3 regions of the Rhizobium sp. AN80A genome follow, and region 3 is predicted to be linked to each of the others. Evidence: predicted binding sites of a transcription regulator. Region 3 holds the regulator's gene; each other region holds the start of a gene.
What was found. Region 3 encodes LexA, which represses DNA repair genes until DNA is damaged. Its sites were predicted from a motif close to TGTTCNNNNTGTGTTCNG; they were not measured.
Positions count from the first base shown of each region.

Region 1: P3R82_RS14005 (ribonuclease) is a predicted target of LexA. The motif match lies at 2,700-2,717, and genes of this name have one in related genera.
Region 2: P3R82_RS23850 (DNA recombination protein RmuC) is a predicted target of LexA. The motif match lies at 2,222-2,239, and genes of this name have one in related genera.

Region 1 covers NZ_JASJPX010000003.1:495,967-501,227, forward strand. Annotated here, with positions in the region: gene P3R82_RS13990 (CaiB/BaiF CoA-transferase family protein) at 1-626, opposite strand, end outside; gene P3R82_RS13995 (DMT family transporter) at 645-1,604, opposite strand; gene P3R82_RS14000 (alpha/beta hydrolase) at 1,647-2,576, opposite strand; gene P3R82_RS14005 (ribonuclease) at 2,731-3,465, shown strand; gene P3R82_RS14010 (hypothetical protein) at 3,539-5,261, shown strand, end outside.
Region 2 covers NZ_JASJPX010000003.1:2,462,927-2,468,187, forward strand. Annotated here, with positions in the region: gene def (peptide deformylase) at 1-482, opposite strand, end outside; partial or broken gene P3R82_RS23845 (globin-coupled sensor protein) at 579-2,077, opposite strand; gene P3R82_RS23850 (DNA recombination protein RmuC) at 2,272-3,495, shown strand; gene P3R82_RS23855 (ribokinase) at 3,547-4,446, shown strand; gene P3R82_RS23860 (methyl-accepting chemotaxis protein) at 4,675-5,261, shown strand, end outside.
Region 3 covers NZ_JASJPX010000003.1:1,087,012-1,092,272, forward strand. Annotated here, with positions in the region: gene kdsA (3-deoxy-8-phosphooctulonate synthase) at 1-509, opposite strand, end outside; gene P3R82_RS16900 (VOC family protein) at 506-1,390, opposite strand; gene lexA (transcriptional repressor LexA) at 1,590-2,315, shown strand; gene P3R82_RS16910 (ComEC/Rec2 family competence protein) at 2,296-4,569, opposite strand; gene gltA (citrate synthase) at 5,035-5,261, shown strand, end outside.

The sequences.
Region 1 (5,261 bases), 590 kb from region 3:
TCGACCAGCTGGCCTTCACCGGTCTTCAGCGCGTGGATGAGGGCCGCCTCTATCGCCGAGACCGCGTAGATGCCCGTGAAGATGTCGGCGATGGCAACGCCCGCCTTCATCGGCTGTCCGTCGGGTTCGCCTGTTATCGACATGAAACCCGACATGCCCTGGACGATGTAGTCGTAGCCGGCGAGGCTCGCATAGGGTCCCGTCTGGCCGAAGCCGGTGATCGAGCAGTAGACGAGCTTCGGATTGATCTTGCGCAGGCTCTCGTAATCGAGCCCGTATTTGACGAGGCCGCCGAGCTTGAAGTTCTCGATGACGACATCGGCGGTCGCGACCAGCCGGCGGACCAGCGCCTGGCCTTCGTCGCTGCGCAGATCGGCTGTGATCGAGCGCTTGCCGCGATTGGCGGAATGGTAGTAGGCGGCCGAGAGGTTCTCGCCATCGGCGCCTTCGACGAAGGGGGGACCCCAGTGCCTTGTATCGTCGCCGCCCTCGGGGTTTTCGACCTTGATCACGTCGGCGCCGAGATCGGCCAGCATCTGGCCTGCCCAGGGACCGGCAAGCACGCGCGCGAGCTCGATGACACGGATGCCCGCGAGCGGCGCTTTGTTAGGCTGGGTCTGCGTCATGTTCCTCCCACGATCAGATCAGGGTGCCCGCGTCTCCCCAGATGTATCGGATACGGGCCTGGATGCAAAGCTCCGCTCGCGCCAGATGATGTAGAAGCCGGAGCCCATGATGATGGATATGCCGAGCCATTTCAGCGCGTTCGGGAAATCGCCGAAGACCAGCCAGGCGAAGGCGGTGGCAGAGACGATCTCGAAATATTGCAGCGGGGCCAGCGTCGAGGCGGGCGCCGCGCGATAGGCGTAGACGCCGAAGATGCCGGCGATCGCGGCGGTGACGCCGACGCCCAGCAGATAGAGCCAGGCGCGGGCATCCGGCATGACGGGATCGAGCACGTCGGAGCCGCTGCCGTGGCCGAGATGGAGAAGGATGGCGCAGATCAGCAGGCCCCAGAGGCCCATGTGGAACTGCATGACCCAGGGGTCCTCGCGCTGCGCCAGCGCCCGGTTCATCATCGCCGATATGGCGATGCAGACGGCGCTGACGACGGGCAGCAGCGCGACGTAACCGACCTCCTGGAAGCTCGGCTGGATGATCAGGATCGCGCCGAAGAAGCCGACGCCGCAGGCGGTATAGCGGCGCCAGCCGATCTTTTCCTTGAGGAAGATGCTGCTGAGGATCGTCAGGATGATCGGCTCGACGAAGAAAATGGCGATGGCATCGGCGACCGCCATGTATTTCAGCGTGGTGACGAAGGAGATCATCGAGACGGTGATGATGGCGCCACGGATGGCGTGGAAAAAGCTCTGCCTCCAGGTGATGTCGGTGAGGTTGCGACGCCACAGAACGATGGGCAACATGCATAGCGCCTGCACGGCGAAGCGCGCGGCGGTGATCTCGGCGGACGGGATCGTGGTGATCGCGAGCTTGGAGAAAATGTCGATGAGGGGCGACAGGAGCACCGAAACGAACATCAGGATCAGCCCCATCATCACTTCCGATGACGTGTTGCCGGTGCCGGTTGCCGCGTTGCTGCTCATGACGGAATTCTCTGATTTCAAGGTAGAGGCGGGGGATGCCGCTCAAGCGGCGGTGGTGACCCGGTCGCACCAGTCGGCGAATGCCGATATGGCGGCGTCGGCGCCGACCTCGTTCAAGGTCTCGTGGCGCATGTCCGGATATATTTCGGTGCTGATACGGGAGAAGCCATGCGTCTTCAGATGATCCGACAGCCAGAGGATGGCCTTGCCGTTTTCCGTCGCCGGGTCCTGGCCGCCACCGACCAGATGCATCGGCGTCTCGGTCGGCAGGCGTGCGAGATATTCCCTTCGCGGGGCCCGGAATGTCAACTCGAAAATGTCCAGCCAGAGCGAAACGGATGCGCCGAAGCCGCACAGCGGATCGGCCACGTATTTGTCGACCTCCTCGGGGTCGCGCGACAGCCAGTCGAAATCCGTGCGGCGGTTGGGGACCGATTTCGCCCAGGTCGCGAAGGTCAGCTTCGGCAGCAGGTCGCTCGGGACGTCTGAGCCTTTCAGCGCGCGCTCGGTCAAGAGGATCGCCTGCGCGGCGCGGCCGGCGAGGCCGGGGTTGAAATTCGAGTTCCAGACGGCGACGGCATCGAATTTTCGCGGATAGGTGACCGCGGCATTGAGCGCGATCAGCCCGCCCATGGAATGGCCGAAGAGAATGACCGGCAGACCGGGGTGCTCGGTCGCGGCTTCGTCGCGCATCGCCTCGATATCGTCGATGACGCGGCTGGCGCCATCGCGCCTTGCGAAGAGGCCGATCGGCGCGTCCGGCGCGGTGGTCTCGCCGTGTCCGCGGTGGTCATGCGCATAGACGTGGTAGCCGCGTGCGGCAATCGCTTGCGCAAAGCGCTGGTAGCGTTTCGAATGCTCGGCCAATCCGTGGCTGACCAGCAGGATGCCGCGCTCGGTGCCTTCGGCCGGCTGATAATGATAGGCCAGTGAAGCGCCCGCATGGTCGAGGCGCCTTGTGTCTGAAAACATGATTTCCTCCGTGGCGGGAGAAGACCAGAACAGCGGTCAAATGCAACAGGCGCGGCGGGTTGTGCCGGAGATTTTCGCGCGTCGCGTTTTGCCGCTTGCCGGAACAGGCGCCGCATGCTTTGATGTTCATGAATTGTTCTTTCTGGGGATGGATATGGGCAAGTCTCTTTCGCGTGTCGTTGCATTGTTCTTCCTGACGATCATGGCCGGTGGGGCGCTTGCCCAGGAGGGCTTGGGGCGCACGCGCTTCATCCTCGCGGCGAGCTGGCAGCCGGCCTTCTGCCAGACCAACCAGCGCAAGCCGGAATGCGCCAGCCAGGGCGGCGACCGTTACGACGCCAGCAATTTCGCACTGCACGGCCTCTGGCCGATGCGCAAGAATTACTGCGGCGTGCCCGATGCGCAGCAATCGGCCGACAAGAATGGCGGCTGGAAGCAGCTGCCGGAAGTGACGCTTTCACCCGAGACGAGGGCGTCGCTCGACAGGGTCATGCCGGGGACGCAATCGGCGCTGGAGCGGCATGAATGGATAAAGCACGGCACCTGCAGCGGCATGAGCGCCGACGCCTATTTCGCCGATGCCGTCAGGCTGATCGAGGACCTGAACGGATCGGCGGTCCAGCAGCTGTTCGCCGCCAATATCGGAAAGTCACTGACCGGGGACGCGATCAGGGCGGCGTTCGACAAGAGCTTCGGTCCCGGCGCCGGCGACCGGGTGAAGATGAGCTGCCGCAGGTCCGGCGGCAGCCGCGTCATCAGCGAACTGACGATCGGCCTTTCCGCCGATACGACGGATGGCAAGGCCAGGGATCTCGGCGATCTCATCCAGGGAGCAGGCAAGACATCGTTCGGTTGCAACGAGGGGATCGTCGACGCTGCGGGGTTTTGAGGCCGTAGCATAATCTCAATTTTTGGCGTCTATCATGGGGGCTGACGGTGACAAACAGCATGAGTGACGACCGATGTCCGATGTGGTTGCATGTGAAAGCGATCAGGCTGCTGCAGGCGAGATGACATTGTGGCGAATGTTTCTGGTCGTTTATGCCACCGCCTTGGCGATCGTGTTGGTCGATCTCGCTGATGGCATAAGGTTCGTCGGCGATATCGACGATCAGTTGCGCGAACTCCAGATCCGGCACCTGATGTCCGCGCAGGGGAGTTGGTTCGATCTTTCGCTGCCATTCATCTCGATGCCGGCGACCTACGTGTCGCCCTGGTCGCGCCTGGTCGATCTCCCTTATGTGGCGATTGCCTGGCTGCTGCAGCCTTTCATGGCCCCTTCGCAGGGGCTTTCCGTTGCCTTTCAGCTGTGGCCGCCGATGCTGCTCGCGGTCTGCTGTCTGCTGGTGGCTGCGACAGCACGGCGTCTGCTTGCGGGGTTTTCGCTGACGGGAACGGCACTCACGGTATCGCTGATGCTTGCGACCGTGCTGATGAGCATGGGTGTGCTGGAGTTTTCACCTGGTCGCATCGATCATCATAACATGCAGATCGTTGCGCTCATGATGATCATCGCCGGGCTCGTGCGATGGGATCGGGCTGGCGGGCTGATGATTGGAGCGGGCGCGGCGATCTCGACGGTGGTCGGCCTTGAATGCCTGCCTTTCATCGCCATCGCCTATGGCGGGCTCGTCCTTTGCTACATCGGCAATGTCGCGGGGGTTCGCACTGTCATCATTGCGTCGTCCGTCTCCATGGCGACCGTGACGCTTGTGTCCGCCATCGCCTTCCTCGGGCCTGCCGCTGCCGTTTCGACGCAGTGCGATGCCTTCTCGGCTCCCTATATTTTCCTGCTGTCAGGATTTTCCGCCATTCTCGGCGCATGTGTGGCGATCCAGAGTGATCGTGCTGGCCCTGTCATGCGGCTACTGACATTGGCGGTTCCGGCCGGCGCCGTTCTGATCGCGGCCGCCTTCCTCTTCCCATCCTGCATTTCGGGGCCGTACGGCATCATCGACCCGCTGTCGCGCGAGCTGTGGTTCAACCGTGTTTGGCAGGAAAAGAGCATCCGCTATTTCTACGAGAACGGCCAATATGATCTGTTGCTGCTTCTCGCATTGACGGCTGCCGTTGGCGCCTATGCCGGTCCGCTGGTCCGGTTCAGGATGCAGACGCGGTCGTTTGGACCTCTCATCGGCTATCTGATGGCGTTGGGCGCCCTCATCCTCACCGCTTTCGTGACGCGCAACATTCGCTTTCCGATCGCGCTGATGCCGGTTTTCCTGCCCGCCGCCATTGCGACGATGACGATGAAGTTGCCGGCTTTCGACAAGGCCTATCGGCTTTCCGCGGTCGCGACGACCGCTGTTGCCGCCGCGCTTTGTCTCTTCTTCGTGCTGTTGCCGCCAGTTGCGCACAAGTTCGACGAGGTCGACTACATGACGGCGAGCGAATGCGAGCGACAGGATTTCTCCGTGCTCCAAGCCGTCCCGCCGGGGCGCGTTGCGACACCGCAGGGGATTGCAATGCCTCTTCTCCTGGCGGCGCCAACGGGCTTTTCGGTTGGTGCGATTCCGTTCCATCGGGCGTCACCCGGCATGAAGCGGATGTTCCAGGCGTTCATGACCTCGGACCCGCAGTTGCGCCGAGAAGCGCTCGCACCGTTCGATTATGTTGCCGTCTGCCGCTTTCCCCTGGAAGCTGATCCGGCGCAGGCGCCGCTTTATGCCGCGCTGGCGCGCGGGG
Region 2 (5,261 bases), 1.4 Mb from region 3:
TTCTTGATGACCATCTCGCGCTTCAGGCGGGAGATGTGATCGATGAAGAGCACGCCGTTCAGGTGGTCGATCTCGTGCTGCAGGCAGGTGGCGAGCAGGCTGTCTGCTTCCATCGTCTGCTCCTTGCCGTCGCGGTCGAGATACTTGACGCCCACGGTCGCCGGGCGCTCGACCTCGGCATAGTAATCGGGAATCGAGAGGCAGCCCTCTTCATAGACCGAGCGCTCGTCGGAGGAGGTGACGATCTCGGGATTGATGAAGACGAGCGGCTGCTTTTCCTCGCCCTCGCGCGAGACGTCGATGACGAGCATACGGCGCGCAACGCCGATCTGGATGGCGGCGAGCCCGATACCAGGAGCATCGTACATGGTCTCCAGCATGTCGTCGGCGAGACGCTGCAGATCGCTGTCGACGCGCTCGACCGGCTTGGAAACCTGGCGAAGCAACGGATCGGGAAGAATGATGAGTGGCTTGATGGTCATGGCGTTCCCATAACGCATCTTTTTGCGGGATGGAATTATCCGAAAGCCGGAGGCGGCGCTTTTTTACGCCGCCGTCGTCATTTCGACACTTTCGCCTCAGGCGGCGCGGCGCGGCGCCTCGTGGGCCGGTCGCGTGGCGCCACCGATGCGGAAGCGCTCGAGCAGGCCGACCAGGCCTTCCACCTCGTTGCGGAGGCGGCGGGTTTCGGCGGACGTGCGCTCGACCATTCCCGAATTCTGCTGGGTGATGGTGTCCATGTTGCGGATGGCGACGCTGACCTCGTTGACGCCGGTCGCCTGATCGCGGGCGGCGGCGGCGATATCGGCAACGAAGCTGTTGATAATGTCGATACGATCGATCATGTCGCTCAGGGATCGCCGGTGCTGCTGACGATGTCGACACCCTGGTTCACCTGCGCGGAGCTCTCGGAGATCAGCTTCTTGATCTCCTTGGCGGCATCGGCCGAGCGCTGCGCCAGCTGGCGGACTTCCTGGGCGACGACGGCAAAACCCTTGCCCGCCTCGCCGGCGCGCGCCGCTTCGACGCCTGCGTTCAGCGCGAGAAGGTTTGTCTGGAAGGCGATGTCGTCGATGACGCCGATGATCTTGGTGATCTCGCTCGACGACTTCTCGATGCCGGCCATGGCGGAGACGGCGCTGGTGACCAGTTCGCCGGAGTTCTTCGCCTTCTGCTGTGTTTCGCGCACGGCCGCGGACGCCTTCTCGGCGTTGGATGCCGTCTGGCCGACGCTGACGGAGAGCTGCTGCAGCGCGGCCGAGCTTTCCTCGACGCCGGCTGCCTGCTGCGCGGTGCGCAGCGCCAGATCGTCGGAGCCCTTGGCGATCACATCGGTGCCACGCAGGATCTCGCCGGACGTGCTGCGAACCGATGCGAAGGAGGCGCGCAGCGCCGCGACGGCGCGGTTGTAGTCGTCGCCCATGTCCTTGAAATTGCCCGGCAGATCATCGGGCAAGGTGGCTTCGAGATCGCCCCGCGACAGCGCTTCGAGACCACGGCGCAGATGGCTCAGCGCCATCGCCTGATCGGCTTCCGCCTTCTGGCGCTCTTCCTCGAGCTTCAGCCGCTTTTCTTCGAGCGCTTCGAGATAGACCGAGATCGAGTAGTCCATGTCCAGCATCGCGGCCTTGACGACGGCGGTCAGCTTTTCGGCGAGCAGCTTGCCCTGGCCGCGACCGAAGCGCGATGGCCATTCCTTGGCCATCAGGCCCCTGATCAGATCACTCATCAAGAGCGCGTAGCCGCCGATGTACCAGCGTGGCTCGAGGCCGATGCGCGCATGCGTCTTGCCGACCGCGACGACGCCCTTGACGTAGGCTTCGTCGAAGTTGCCGCCGGCGAGATTGGCCCAGTGGGTCTCCTGCCGCGACTTGGCATGGTTCATGTGCGATTTATCGGAAAAGAAGCTCGCGACCTGAGGCGTGCGCGCCAGCTTTCCGTAGAACCGGTCGAGCGCACCACCCAGCATCTCGGAAATCGCCGGCCGCATCTGGCGCAGCGATTGACGCGCGCTGTCATCCAGCTCGATGAAATCCAGGCGTTGCTTAAGACCGTTTTCTGGCTGCTGGCTGCTCATAATATATATCTGCTTCTTCATGTGATGAGGTGCAATTTGCGCGCAGCTTTTGCCGAATATAGTTTCGTAAGCGTTAAATTACCCCGTCATTTCTTAGCTGGCATTCGTGTGGCATCTCCCGCGCAAAGGCGGGTCTATCAATCATGTTCACGTTTTGATCTGGAAAAGCCGTGCGACTTTGCTATGGTGCGCGCATGACAACCAGCACCGACTCGCTCTCCGCCACCCTTTCAGGCTTCAGCCCCATGTCGCTCGCCCTTGCCGGCGCGGCCCTTGCGGCACTGATCGTGCTGATGATCATCCTTCTCGTTCGTGGCGGCCAGCTGCGGCGCGAACAGGCGGAAGAGGCGCTGGAGCGCGCCGCCGAAGCGGATGCGCGGATGAGGGAGCTGTTGCGGATCCAATCGGAAATGCAGGGGCGGATGGCCGCGATGGCGGAGGTGTTCGGCTCCAGGCAGTCGGAACTCAACCAGGCGATCAGCCAGCGGCTGGACGGCATGTCGCAGCGCGTCAGCTCGACCATAACGGAGCAGACCAAGTCCACGCATGAGAACCTGAGGAAGCTGCAGGAGCGGCTGGCGGTTATCGATGCGGCGCAGAACAACATCCAGACGCTTGCCAAGGATGTCGTCGGGCTGCAGGCGATCCTGTCCAACAAGCAGACGCGCGGCGCCTTCGGCCAGTCGCGCATGGAGACGATCGTCGCCGACGGCCTGCCGATCGGCGCCTATGCCTTCCAGCAGACGCTCGGCAACGGCTCGCGCCCGGATTGCACCATTCGCATGCCCAATGGCGCGCCGCCGCTCGTGATCGATGCCAAATTCCCGCTCGAGGCATGGAACGCCATTCGCGAAGCCGGCGGACCTGAACTCGCCAAGGCCGCGTCGCAGCAGTTTCGCCGCGATATGGAAATCCATATCCGCGATATCGCGGAGAAATATCTGATCCAGGGCGAAACCCAGGATACCGCGTTCCTGTTCGTGCCGTCGGAATCGATCTTCGCGGAAATTCACGAGAATTTCGAGGCGATCGTGCAGAAGGCGCATCGCGCCCGCGTGGTCATCGTCTCGCCCTCGCTGCTGATGTTGTCGATCCAGGTCATCCAGGCGGTGTTGAAGGATCAGCGGATGCAGGCGCAGGCGCATGTCATCCAGGGCGAGGTCGCCAACCTGATGGATGACCTCGGCCGCCTCGACGATCGCGTTCGCAAGCTGCAAGGGCATTTCGCCATGGCGCAGAAGGATGTCGACATGATCGTCACCTCCGCCGACAAGCTGACCAGACGCGGCGCCAAGATCGAGGCGCTGGAATTCGAAGGCGCGGAGGCAGGCCGCGCGGCGGACGAGGAAGCGCCCGCGTCGAAATCCGTCGAGAGCAGAACGGGACTTCTTAAGCTGAGGGTGGTTGACGACGAGTGACGCCTTCGGCAGTGTCGCGCCCGACAGAGAATTGGAAGGGACACCCGCAGCATGATCACCGTTTTCGGCTCCATCAACATGGACCTCATCGCCACGACGCAACGGCTTCCGAAGCCGGGCGAGACGGTGGCCGGCAACGGCTTTTCAACGGCGGCGGGCGGCAAGGGAGCCAACCAGGCGCTGGCCGCGCGTCGCGCCGGACGCACCGTGCACATGGCGGGCGCGGTCGGCCATGACGGCTTTTCGGACGAAGCGCTTGCCCTCCTCAAGGAGGCCGGCACCGATCTCCAGTCCGTCAAGCGCGCGGACCAGCCGACGGGAACCGCGATCATCCTCGTGGGCGGCGATGGCGAAAACATGATCGCCGTCGTGCCGGGCGCGAACGGCACGGTCACGCCGCAGGATGCGGATCAGGCCGTCGGCGCGATGAGCAAAGGCGACGTGCTGATGCTGCAGTTCGAAATTCCGCCGGCGTCGGTCGAACGCGCGCTTGTCGCCGCCCGCGCCAAGGGGGTGACGACGATCCTCAATCTCGCGCCGCTGATTGCGGATGCCGGGCGTCTCGGGCGCCTCGCCGATATCGTCATTGCCAACGAAACCGAGTTCGAGCTTCTGGCCGGGCAGGAAAACATGAGTGCCGAGGATCGCGAGGCCGCACTGAGGCGCCTCAACGCCGAGACGGGACAGACGCTGATCGTCACGCTTGGCGGCGATGGCGTGGTGGCGATCCGAGACGGCGCGATATCGCGCGCGAAGGGGCTGAAGATCGAGCCGGTGGATACCGTCGGCGCGGGCGACACCTTCTGCGGATACTTCGCCGCCAGCCTCGACGAAGGGCTCGATTTCGAGCCCGCGCTTCGCCGCGCGGCCGTTGCCGGCTCGCTCGCATGCCTCAAGCCGGGTGCCCAGCCTTCCATCCCTTCGCGGGATGACGTCGCAAACAAACTATAAGCATTATCAACCGGCGACATCGGCGCCGCGTTTGCCTGCGATGGGGCGAAAATTCATCGCATTTCACTCAAATTTAATAGGTTTCCGGCGATCTTCCGCGTGATCGCCGGCTCCCTTCTCCAAGGGGATACGGCACTCGCCACGGCGGCTCCATGATGAAGCCCGCCCTTGCTTCTTGTGCCGGCGGATGCCTTGCCCGGCCCATCCTTGATCTCCCCCGAGGAATCCATGTTCATCTTTCGCATGAAATCGCTTGCGGCCAAACTCATTGTGATCACCGGCAGCGCGATCGCGCTGGTTCTCCTGATCTCCAATTTCTTCCTCATCGACCAGACTCGTGATCGCGTGGACACGCTGACCATGGATCAGGCCAATCTCGAGGCAAAGGCAATCGCCAACGAAGTTGCTTCCTCGGTCGGCGAACTCGCCGGCGCGGCGCGTTCCATGGCCGGCGTCATCGGTCGCGGCCAGGAAGGCAAGTATCTCGACCGCAAGGCGATCGTCGATATGCTGAAGGCCAATGTCGAGCGCAACCAGTTCGCCTTCGGCAGCTGGTTCGGCGAAGAGCCGAACGCATTCGACGGCCAGTCGCCGTCCTTCGCCGGCCGCACGGATCTCGGCTCGGACAAGACGGGCGCTTTCAATGCCTACTGGACCAAGAAGAAGGATGGCGGCTTCACCTTCTCCGTCTTCGGATCGGACTACAAGGCCGAATGGTACAGCCTCGCCGCCGCAAGCAAGAAAGGCGCGATCTCCTCGCCTTACGCTGAAAGCACCACCGGCGAGAACACCGCGATGACCTCCATCGCCTACCC
Region 3 (5,261 bases):
ATGATGTTCGGGTTGCCGCTGGCATTCAGCTTGGCAAGCACGTTCTTCATGTCCCACGGCGCCAGGAACTGACCCTTCTTGACGTTGATGGCGCGGCCGGTCTTGGCAGCGGCAACCAGGAGATCCGTCTGCCGGCTAAGGAAGGCCGGGATCTGCAGGACATCGACCACGGTGGCCACGTCGGCGCACTGCTCTTCGCTGTGGACGTCGGTGAGGACCGGGAAGCCGAACTCCTTCTTGAGATCGGCGAAGATTTCGAGCCCCGCTTCAAGCCCGATGCCGCGCTGCGCCGACAGCGACGTGCGGTTTGCCTTGTCGAAGGACGACTTGTAGACGAGGCCGATGCCAAGCTTGTCGCAGAGTTCCTTCAACGTGCCGGCGACCATGAAGGCATGCTCGCGGCTTTCGATCTGGCACGGGCCGGCGATCAGAGACAGGCGGGCGCTGTTGGAAAACACAACACGGCCGGCGCCTTCGCCCACGGCCACTTCGGAATTGGTTTCAGTCATCGTTTCTCCTCGAAGGCGAAGAGTGCACCCTGGCCGGGCGCGGCCTTCACCAGAATTCGATTGTTCTTGCGTGTGTAGGTGATCCCGTTAGCAGCCAAATGCGCCTCTGTCACGGCGAGATCGGCAACGGCGAAAACAATCGCCGAGCCGCGCAAACCGCGATCGGCTGTCGACTGGGACAGATCGTAATAGGCGTCCAGCCCATCCGGCGACAGGATATTGATACGGACATTGCCCGCGTCGAGACTGACACCGAAGGCCTCCTGGCGTGACGCGGCCGCATCGGACGCCAGCTGCAACAGCGGCGCGAACGCCTTGGGATCGGACGACGAGAGCACGATCGACGCGATCCCCGATACGCCGTTGGCGTGCGTCTCCAAGGCCTTGCGGTCGCTTGGCAGCGGATTGACCCGCTGGCAGGCGAAGAGGAAGAAATCGGGCGCGCGCAGATCGGCCGCGAAGGCCAGGCGGAACGCCGCCGTCACCTCCGACCCGTCCGGCATCCTCATCGACCTGGCGAATTGCAGCATATCACCGCCGCTCATGCCATCGGTCATAAATCGCGCGTGATCACGATCGGCGTCCGGCGTGCCGAACACGATCGCCGACAAGCCGTCGTCGCCGCACCGAAAGCGAAAGGCGCGGTCGCGCGCCGCAAACACGTTCCCGTCGGCGATGGCGGCCTCATAGGCCTCGATACTGGCGATGCCGAGCGGCTCGAGATAGGTCTTGTCGGCGAAGAAAACGCAGGCGTTCGCGGTTCCGAAGGGATGCAGCGCATCGGCAGCGACCGTGAAGCCGAGCTTGCCCAAACGCTCGCGCGCCATCTCGATGTTGACGACAGGCAGGACGACGTGGTCCAGAGGATGGGGTTCACTCATAGGCAAATCCTCCCGAAATCGGCAGAGATGTGCGCTGGCTTTCGCCACAATGCAAGAGGCGAGCGCGGTTAAATCGAATGAAGCGCAAAATCGCGACGATTCAGAGCCAAGTTTTACGAAAATTTAGGCACTTGCGGAACACATATGGAACATATAGTGTCCGTTCTGGATTTGTTTCACGACTCTGGGGTTCAATTCGATGCTCACGCGCAAGCAACAGGAACTGCTTCTGTTCATTCACGAGCGAATGAAAGAGTCGGGCGTTCCGCCCTCCTTCGACGAGATGAAGGATGCACTCGATCTCGCGTCGAAGTCCGGCATCCACCGGCTGATCACGGCGCTGGAGGAACGCGGCTTCATTCGCCGGCTACCAAACAGGGCGCGCGCGCTCGAGGTCATCAAGCTGCCGGAAGCCTATAATCCGAGCCTGCAGCCACGCCGCGGCTTTTCGCCGAGCGTCATCGAGGGCAGCCTCGGCAAGCCGCAGCCGGTGGCCGCCGCCCCTGCCCCGAAGCCGGCGCCGAGCGCCGACAACGGAAACTCGGCTTCCGTTCCCGTCATGGGCCGGATCGCAGCCGGCGTGCCGATCTCGGCGATCCAGAACAACACTCACGACATCACCGTTCCCGCCGACATGCTCGGCTCGGGTGAGCACTACGCACTCGAGGTCAAGGGCGATTCGATGATCGAGGCCGGCATTTTCGACGGCGACACCGTCATCATCCGCAACGGCAACACCGCCAATCCCGGTGACATCGTCGTGGCGCTCGTGGATGACGAAGAGGCAACGCTGAAGCGCTTCCGCCGCAAGGGCGCCTCGATCGCGCTCGAGGCAGCCAACCCGGCTTACGAAACCCGCATATTCGGACCGGACCGCGTCAAGGTCCAGGGCAAGCTCGTCGGCCTCATCCGCCGATATCACTAATCGGTGACGGGTCGCCCGCGAAGCTGTCATTGCGCCAGTCATAGGCGCGATGACGCATCCAGGGGCGATCGAGACTGCCGTAAGCGGTTTTGACGACGGGCGAGCCTTGCTCGTCGATACGGATTTCGACGGCTCCCGAGCGCCGCAAGGTTTCTCCGGTCAGGAGCATGGCGCCGGAGCGGCATGTCACCTCGCGGAGACGGACGGGTGTGACGACGATATCGGCGACGTCGCAGGCGGGACCGAGATAAGCGGCGTTTTCCAGCGTCGCGATGATGTAGCCGCTGTCGAGCGTGGTCACGCACCACGCCGTCTTCAGGCACTGGAAGCCATTATTGTTCGTCGAATCCGCTGCGCCGCGCATCATGCCGCGGGCTTCGCGTTGTTGTCTCGGTGTCAATCTCGGCCTTGGCTCGCCCTTTTTCGGGATGGACAGCGCCTCGCCATCGAGCATGTCCGGCGGCGTTTGATTTTCAATGGCAAGCGCGCGCTGCCATTGCCCCAGAATGAAGTCGGGCGGGCGTTCGCGATTGCTGGCCAGGCTGTCGCTCTTGAGCGATGCCACGAGGCTTCCATCCTCGGACACGACAAGCTCGGGCGCCGGCTCGGCCGGCAGCATGACGAGGACAAGGGTTGCAACCGCGGCACCCACGGCGCCGATCCAGCGCAGGCGCGTCAGCATCAGCCCCCAGATTAGAAAGCCGACGACGGCGATCACGAAATACCATTCGGGAATCCTGCCCGTATCGACGCTACCGCCCCAGCCCGACACCATCCTGGCGATAGCGATCACCAGATCCAGCCCGAAGCCAGCGACGATCCAAAAGGGCGCATCGAGGCCGAATGGCGTCGCCAACATGGCGGCCATTCCAAAGGGCATGACGATGAAGGAGATGACCGGCATGGCCAACAGATTGGCCGGCAGCCCGTAGCCGCTCAGCCTGTTGAAATGCTCGATCGAAAACAATGCGGTCGAGAAGCCGCCGATCATGGAGGTGAGCGCGATGCCGCCAAAGAAGCGAAGCGCGAACATGACCGGTTTCATCGCCGGATGCGTGAAAAAGACGCTCTCGCGAGGTCGTCTTCTGGTCCAGACGGCAAAGCCGGCGACCAGCGCCAGGGTCGCGGCGTAAGACATCTGGAAGCTGGGGCCAAGCACTTCCGATGGCGACAGCAATATGATCAGCAGCGCGGAGAGAGCGATATTGCGCAGACTGATCGACGGACGGTCGAACAGCGCCGCGACCAGCATGATCGCCATCATGATGAAGGCGCGCTCGGCGGAGACGGCGAAGCCGGAGATCATGTAATAGGCGGTCAGCGCCAGAAGCGCGCTGCCGGCGGCGAACTTCTTGGTCGGATAGGCCTGGGCGAAGCCGGGAAAGAGACCGAAGAACAGGCGCAGCCCGACGAAGCAGATGCCGGCCGACAGCGCCATGTTGAGCCCCGAGATCGCGACGATATGCGCGAGACCGGATTGACGCAGCGCCTCGGTCGTCTCGTTGGAGATGGCCCGTCTCTCGTCGGTGACCAGAGAGGCGGCGAAGGCGCCGGTATCACCGGACAGGATGCCACGGATGCGGTCGCCGATGCGGCTGCGCAGGCCGTAGAGCCAGGCCATGGCGCGATCTTTCGCGGAGAGCTCGACGCTATCCACCGGCGACGGGAGGAGTTGCGGCGTGCCGTAGAAAAAACCGTTGGCGCCGATGCCGTCAAAATAGGCGGAAAATGCGAAATCGCTCAGTCCCGGCAGCGCCGGCCCCGCCGGCGGCGTCAGGCGCACGCGGCCGGTCAGCCAGCCGCCGACCGCGACGGGTTCGCCGGCGCGGGCAACAAGCGAGATTTGTTCCGGTGGCCGCTTGAGAGCCGGCGTCTCCGTTCGCGTTACCCTGAGAATATAGCGCCAGCGGCCGTTGTCGTCGCCCTCACGCCGTTCCACGCGGCCGGTCACGGTCGTTGTCACCGGCGCGTCCAGAACCACGGTGGCCGCGCGCCACGTCTCGATCTGCGCGGCAAACATGCCGAGCACGACGAGCAGACCGGCCAGAGCCATGCGGCGGGTTGCCACGCGCCCGACGCCGGAAAGCAGGAATACGAGCACAAAGGCGGCCGCCCAGGCAAGCAATCGCGTCGGCGGAGGGTCGCTCGAAAGCCTGAACCATGCGATGGCGCCGGCCCCGAGCAGAACCGGCGACGCCAGGAAGAACCGGCCATGGTCGAATTCGGCGGCGAACGCCTGTCTGGCGACCACCATCTGGCGGGCGATTCGGCGGTTTGCGCGACCAAGAAAGCCTGACGAGGACTGCGTCAAGGGCGGACGTGTGACTATGGCACGGGCATTTCGCCCGGCCGCGTCCGGCAAATTGGCAATTTGCGCCGCTTCGGGTGCTTTCAAAACCGCGTTACTGGCATTCAACTCCGGCATGCAAAAACACCCGAAAGCCACCCTGACCTGCAGTCAGAATGCCGCTCTCGGAACCGAAACGCAACTATAATCGTTTGAATTCAAATGCGAAATAAAACCATCGAAAATGTCAGGATTATCATCGACTTCCGCTATGCGGAGACGGCATTTCAGCAGTGCTCAAAAGTTGATACTGCGATGCACAAAATGGCGTCACGGTAACTTGGCATTAGGCGCGCGATCATATAGCTATCGCAGACGACGCTTAACCCTATGGCGCTTTTATGGCGCCACCCGCCAGTTTGGAGGATCATAATGACGGATCAAAGCGCAACACTGAAACTCGGTGACAAAACCGTCGAGCTCTCTGTCAAGAGCGGCACGATTGGCCCCGATGTCATCGATATCGGCGCCCTTTACAAGAACACGGCTTCCTTCACTTACGATCCTGGTTTCACCTCGACCGCATCCTGTGAATCGAAAATCACCTATATCGACGGCGACGAGGGCGTTCTGCTGCACCGCGGCTACCCGATCGAGCA